Regions from separate parts of the Microbacterium sp. NPDC091676 genome, predicted to be linked through region 2. Evidence: riboswitches for the same ligand, from Rfam matches in the RefSeq annotation. Region 2 holds a riboswitch; the other holds the start of a gene.
The links. A riboswitch is a leader RNA that binds a small molecule or an ion and turns the genes downstream of it on or off. The one in region 2 is predicted to bind thiamine pyrophosphate.
Positions count from the first base shown of each region.

Region 1: linked by a shared signal. The riboswitch ahead of thiM (hydroxyethylthiazole kinase) and the one ahead of ACIQID_RS12240 (ECF transporter S component) in region 2 are both predicted to bind thiamine pyrophosphate.

Region 1 covers NZ_JBIVTI010000002.1:14,425-17,818, reverse strand. Annotated here, with positions in the region: gene ACIQID_RS13145 (DUF402 domain-containing protein) at 1-477, shown strand, start outside; gene ACIQID_RS13140 (NAD-dependent epimerase/dehydratase family protein) at 722-1,693, shown strand; TPP riboswitch at 1,701-1,794, shown strand; gene thiM (hydroxyethylthiazole kinase) at 1,786-2,631, shown strand; gene ACIQID_RS13130 (bifunctional hydroxymethylpyrimidine kinase/phosphomethylpyrimidine kinase) at 2,628-3,394, shown strand, end outside.
Region 2 covers NZ_JBIVTI010000001.1:2,515,716-2,519,109, forward strand. Annotated here, with positions in the region: gene ACIQID_RS12230 (ABC transporter ATP-binding protein) at 1-270, shown strand, start outside; gene ACIQID_RS12235 (D-alanyl-D-alanine carboxypeptidase) at 321-1,811, opposite strand; TPP riboswitch at 1,889-1,998, shown strand; gene ACIQID_RS12240 (ECF transporter S component) at 1,991-2,632, shown strand; gene ACIQID_RS12245 (ABC transporter ATP-binding protein) at 2,632-3,394, shown strand, end outside.

The sequences.
Region 1 (3,394 bases), on a different contig from region 2:
CGCATCCGGACCGTCCCGCTCGATCGGCGGTGGCGGGAGACCCGGCGCCGGATCGTCGAGGAGTGGTGGGGCAACGGCATCCTGCGCATCGCGCCCGCGGGAGTGCCGTGGTCGGTCTGGCTGTTCTGGAGCGCGGCCACCGGGACGACGTGGGACTTCGCCGGCTGGTACGTCAACCTCGAGAACGCGCACCTGCGCACCGACAGTGCCACCTACACCTCCGATCACATCCTCGACGTCGAGATCGCACAGGACGGGCGCGTGGCGATGAAGGACGAGGACGAGCTGGTCGCCGCCGTCGACCAGGGACGGCTGACCGCCGCGCAGGCTGCGCAGATCGAGCGGCACGCGGTCGCGGCCATCGCGTCTTTCCATGCCGGCGACTGGCCGTTCGATCGGGAGTGGATCGACTGGCGACCGGACCCGTCGTGGACGATCCCGGTGTTGGACGGACTCGACGACATCGTCGTCCCCTGACCGCCTCGAGGCCGCCCTCCGCGACGGCGCCGAGGCAGCGCGGCATCAGGCGTTCGCGCGGCATCAGGCGACAGCAGTGCCGGTCGCCTGTGCTCGCGTGATGACCTGTGTTCGCGTGAGGGCCTGGGCCCACGTGAAGGCCTGTCCTCGCGTGACGGCCTGTACTCCCGTGACGGCCTGTCCTGCCGCTCCGCTCTGAGCGGAGGCCCTTCCCCCGAGTCGTCGATCCTGGTGACATGGGCACATGACGGATGTGCTGATCCTCGGGGGAACCGGATGGCTGTCGGGACGCATCGCCGCGCAGGCGCTCGGGGCAGGGGCGACCGTGACCTGCCTGGCCCGCGGCGGACGCCCGGCGCCGCCGGGGGCGACCCTCGTGCTGGCGGACCGGGATGAGGAGGCCGCCTACGACGTCGTCTCGCGCACCGATTGGGACCACGTCGTCGACGTCTCCTCCCGCGCCGATCACGTCTCCGGGGCGGTCCGTGCGCTCGGCGACCGTGCCGCTCGGTGGACGTACGTCTCGTCGATGTCGGTGTACCGCGACGACGACACGGTGGGGACCGACGAGTCGGCACCGCGGCACCCGGCGGCGCAGGCCGGTGAGGACGACGACTACGCGCGGCAGAAGGTCGCGGCGGAGGATGCCGTGCAGGCGGGCGTCGGCGACCGCGCACTCCTCGTCCGCCCCGGCCTCATCGTCGGCGACGGCGACCCCAGCGATCGCTTCGGCTACTGGGCGGCGGCGTTCCTCCGGGCGTTGGACGAGCCGGTGCTGCTCCCGCCGCTGGAAGGGCGCACAGCGCAGGTCATCGACGTCGAGGATGTCGCCGCCTTCGTCATGGCCGCCACCGTCACCGGTGCCGTGAACGCGATCGGCGACGTGCGCGAGCTCGACGACGTGTTGCGGACCGTGCGCGCGGCCACCGGGCACACGGGGCCGCTCGTCGTCGGCACCGAGGACCGTCTCGTCGCGGAAGGCGTCGCGTACTGGGCGGGACCGCGGTCGCTGCCGCTGTGGCTGCCACCCGAGATGAGCGGATTCATGACCCGCTCGAATGCGCGGTATCGCCGCAGCGGAGGCACGCTCCGCCCCCTCGACGAGACGGTGGAGCGCGTCGTGGCGGACGAGCGCGAACGGGGCGTGGACCGGGAGCGCCGCGCCGGCCTCACGCGGACGGAGGAGCGGGCGCTGCTCGACGCCCTCGCTCGCTAGACTGCGAGGCAGTGACACGGGGTGCCGCATCCGCGGCTGAGATCACACCCGTCGAACCTGATCTAGTTCGTACTAGCGAAGGGATGTCGCCCATGAGCGATCCTGTGCGTCCGCAATCCGTCCTCGACCTCGCCGCCACGGCGGGAAGGCTGCGGGAGGAGGTCAAGGCTACGCCGCCGTTGACGCACTGCATCACGAACGCCGTCGTGACGGGGTTCACCGCCAACGTGCTGCTGGCGCTCGGGGCGGCGCCGGCCATGGTCGACATCGTCGGCGAGGCCGAGCCGTTCGCCGCTGCCGCCTCGGGGCTCCTCATCAATCTCGGGACGCCGACCCCGGAGCAGCGGGAGGCGAGCAGGGAGGCGGTGGCGGGAGCGCACGCCGCCGGCACGCCGTGGGTGCTCGATCCCGTCGCGATCGGCACCCTCCCGGTGCGGACGGCCCTGGCCCACGAGCTGGTCGCGCTGCGCCCCACCGCGATCCGCGGCAACGCGTCGGAGATCCTCGCGCTGGCCGGACACAGCAGCGGCGGCCGCGGTGTCGACGCGACGGACGGGACCGAGGCGGCGGCAGCGGCGGCGCGGGAGCTCGCCGACCGGCACGGTTCCGTGGTCGCCGTCTCCGGCCCGGTCGATCTCCTCACCGACGGGGAGCGGGTGATCCGCATCGCGAACGGGCACGAGCTGCTCACGCGGGTGACCGGCGGCGGCTGCGCGTTGGGCGCGGTGATGGCGGCCTTCCTCGGGGCGGCCCGCGGTTCCGCGACCGACGCGCTGACGGCGGTGGCCGCGGCGACCCTCGTCTACACGGTCGCGGCGGAGCAGGCGGCGGGCGTCTCGCGCGGACCGGGCAGCTTCGCCGTCGGACTGCTCGACGCCCTGTCCGCCGTGACTCCGGGGGACCTCCGTGCCCGCGCCCGCGTCGAGGAGGCCCGATGACCGTCGACCTGTCCCTCTACCTCGTCACCGATCGGTCGCTGTGCGGCCCTCGCGGGGTGGTCGAGACCGTCCGCGAGGCCGTGGCGGGTGGGGTCCGCATCGTGCAGCTCCGCGACAAGGAGGCGACGGACGAGGAGACCGTCGTGCAACTCCTCGCCCTGTCCGCGGCCATCGACGGTCGCGCGCTGCTCGTCGTGAACGATCGCCTCGATGCGGCCGTCGAGGCCCGTCGCCGCGGTGCCAGGGTGGAGGGGGTGCACCTCGGCCAGGCGGATGCCTCGGTGCTCCGCGCGCGCGAGCTCCTCGGCCCGGAGGCGCTGATCGGGCTCACGGCGAACACCCCTGCCCATCTCGATGCCGTGACGGCGCTGCCGCCCGGCACGGTCGACTACCTCGGGGTCGGCGTGATCCGCCCCACGCGCACGAAGCCCGACCATCCGGACCCGCTCGGCATCGACGGCTTCGCCGCGTTCGCCGCGCGCAGTGCGCTGCCCTGCGTCGCCATCGGCGGGGTGGACCTCGACGACACGGCGGCGCTGCGCGAGGCCGGTGCCGCCGGGATCGCGGTGGTCTCGGCGCTGTGCGCGGCAGAGGATCCCCGGGCCGCCGCCGCGGCGTTCCGTCGGCGGTGGCTGGGGCGGGCGGTGCCGCATGTGCTCAGCATCGCCGGCAGCGATCCGTCCGGCGGCGCGGGCATCCAGGCCGACCTCAAGGCGATCGCCGCGCACGGGGGCTACGGCATGGCCGCCCTCACGGCCCTGAC
Region 2 (3,394 bases):
GACGAGCTCATCGCCGCGCAGGGCGCGTACTGGCGGCTGTACCAGTCGCAGTTCGAGCAGGCCGCGACCGACCTCGACGCGGAAGCGGCCCTGACCGGGTCGTCTCCGGTCGTGGTGACCGGAGACGCCGACGCCGAGGCCCGCGTGGAGGAGCAGGCGGCGGACGCCGTGGCGGGTGCCGCCGTCGGTGCCCAGCTCCCCGGGGCGGAGGCCGCCGCGGCGCAGGCGCTCCTCGACGACGGGGCGGACGGCTCGACGCCGCGCCCCTGATCGGCATCGCCCTGACGCCCCGCTCCGGACTCGGAGCGGGGCGTCAGTCGTCAGGAGCGGTCCGCGGCGATGCCGAACAGTTCGAGGGGATGGGTGAGGCGCCACCACGGGCTGGGGCCCTCCACGTCCTCGGCGAGCACGAGCGCGGTCTCGGTCGTGTCGACGGGGCCGGTCGTGGTGAGGGTTCCGACGTCGCCGTCCGCCTCGCGCTGCTCGCCGAGATCGAACACGGCCGACGCGGTCGCGCTCGCCCCGTTCCACAGCACCACCTCCGCGTCCTCGCCGGTCACGACGTCGACCTCCTCGCCCCAGATGGTACGGACGCGCCCGACCACCGTCCCGGCGGGAACGGCGGGGCCCTGCGCCTGCAGCGCGGCCTCGGTCTGCGCGAACAGCGCGCGCGTGAGGGCGAGACGCGCCTCGTCGTCCTCCTGGTTCAGCGCCGCGGCGTAGAGGCGGACGGTCGAGTCCCCGATGGAGACGTCCTTCGCGGTCAGCAGGTTCCACCCGACCAGCGTCCCGGTCTTGATGCCGACGACCCCGGGATCGGCGAGCATGCCGTTGGTGTTCTCGACCGTGCCGGCCCCCGGAAGCTCGACCGACCGGGTGCCCACGATCTCCGCGAACACGGGGTTCTGCATCGCGAGCTCGCCGAGAGCCACGAGGGCCTCCGGGGTGGCGACGTTGCGCGCGTCGAATCCGGACGGCGTGACCACGGTGATCCCGGAGAGCCCGCGCTCGCCGAGCCACACCTCGGCGGCGGCCGCGAACTCCCGATCGGAGCCCCAGATCTCCGCCGCGAGCCGATCGATGTAGTTGTTGGCCGAACCGAGCAGGGTGCCCTGCAGGAGCTGGTACTCGGTGAGCACCCCGCCCACGGGCACGTCCAGCGCGGACTGATTCGAGATCCGGTAGTCCCAGTAACGGATGCTGTCGGCGTAGGTGAAGGAGAACTCGGGCCCCTGCTCCCCGGGGGCGAGGGGAAGGCGATCCAGCACCATGAGCGTGCTGACGACCTTGGTGATGCTCGCGATGCTGACCGGGGCGGTCGTGGACGCCGTCGTGGTCATCCCGGCGATGCCCACGGCACCGTCTCCCACCTCCGGCCAGGCGAGCGCGGCCGTGGGGGCGGCCACCGGGGTGAACTCCACGGCCTGGACGGTGGGGGCGACCTCGTGCAGCGGCCAGAGCAGCGTGCTCCCGGCATAGGAGGCGACGAGCCCGGCGAGGATCGCGAGCGGGACGAGCAGCCCGGGGCCGGCGATCGCAGGACGCAGCGTCGCATCGCGCAGCAGACCCGGGGTGGCCTCGGCTGCCGGGGTGGCGTCGAACTCCGGCGTCGACGAGCCGGCCTCGACCACGCCGGTGTCGACCCAGGTCAGCGCGGTCGCCGGTGTGGAGGCGTCGGCCCACGCGACGGTCTCCGTCGTGGGCGCGGGCACCGCGTCGACGGTCTGCGAGGACGCGGGAACGGAGTCTTCGGGCCGCGCGTCGACGCCGACGCCGCCGGACGCCTCTTCAGGGGGATCGGAAGCGGTCACTCGCTTACGGTACCGAATGCCGCCAGGAATCCGCCGTGCGCGGCTCGGGACGCGCGGGCGGAAGACGCTAGGATCGACAGCACAACCACGGGAGTCCGGCGAGCCGGGCTGAGAGGGAGCGAATCGCGCTTCGACCGTCGAACCTGATCTGGGTCATGCCAGCGCAGGGAGGAGTTCACATGAGTACGTCCACGTCCACATCCTCGTCCACGAAGACGACCGGCGCTCCGGCGCGCAGCTATCTGCGGTGGCGCATCGTCGACATCGTCGTCGCCAGCGTGCTCGGCGTCGCCGCCGGCCTGATCTTCCTGGCCTGGAACGTCGGGTACCTCGGCCCCAAGGCCCTGCTCGAGCCGCTGCTCCCCGGGCTCCAGGGGCTCCTGGACGGACCGTGGCTGTTCGCCGGAGTGCTCGGCGGCCTCATCATCCGCAAGGCCGGTGCGGCGATCTACGTCGAACTGCTGGCCGCCGTCGTCTCGGCGCTCATCGGCAACCAGTGGGGTGGCTTCCTCACGCTCGAGGCGGGTCTCGTGCAGGGCCTCGGTGCCGAGCTGGTCTTCCTGCTGTTCTTCTACCGTCGCTGGTCGCTGCCCGTCGCGATCCTCGCCGGTGCCGGCGCTGCGCTCGCGGGAGGCATCAACAACCTCATCCTCTGGTACGCCGGCTCCGGTCCCGCGTTCACCGTGATCTACCTCGTGAGCACCGTGATCTCCGGCGCCGTCATCGCCGGTGCCCTGTCGTGGGTGCTCGCGCGCGGCATCGCGGCGACCGGGGCGCTGGACCGCTTCGGCTCCGGGCGCGAGGCGCGCGTGCGCGTCTGATGGCGGCGCAGGTCGCTCCCGCCGTCGTCGAGGCGCGCGGCTGGGGCTGGCGGCATGCGAGCCGCCGGGCCTGGGCGCTGCGCGACCTCTCGTTCCGCATCGAGCCCGGCGAGCGGGTGCTCGTGCTCGGGGCCTCCGGGGCGGGCAAGTCGACCCTGCTGCACGGTCTCGCGGGCGTGCTCGGCGGCGAGGAGGAGGGCGAGAGCGCGGGGGAGCTCCTCGTCGACGACGCTCCGGCTGTGGCGACCCGCGGGCGCGCCGGACTCGTCCTCCAGGACCCCGATTCCCAGGTGATCCTCGCGCGCGCAGGCGACGACGTCGCGTTCGGGTGCGAGAACCTCGGCGTGCCGCGTGCGGAGATCTGGCCGCGTGTCGAGGCGGCGCTCGCTGCCGTCGGGCTCGAGGTGCCGCTCGATCATCCGACCAAGGCGCTGTCGGGCGGCCAGAAGCAGCGCCTCGCCCTCGCCGGCATGCTCGCGATGCGCCCCGGCCTCGTCCTCCTGGACGAGCCGACGGCGAACCTCGATCCGGACGGGGTGCGCGAGGTCAGGGAGGCGGTGGAGCGGATGCTCGCCGCGCACCCCGCCACCCTCGTGGTCGTGGAGCATCGGCTCGAGGTGTGGTTGCCGCTCCTCACCCGGGTCATCGTGCTCGGTGCCGGCGGGGTGGTCGCGGACGGCCCTCCCGCCGCGGTGCTCGGTGCGCAGGGGGAGCGCCTGGCGGCGGACGGCGTCTGGGTGCCCGGGCGTCCTCCCGTCGAAC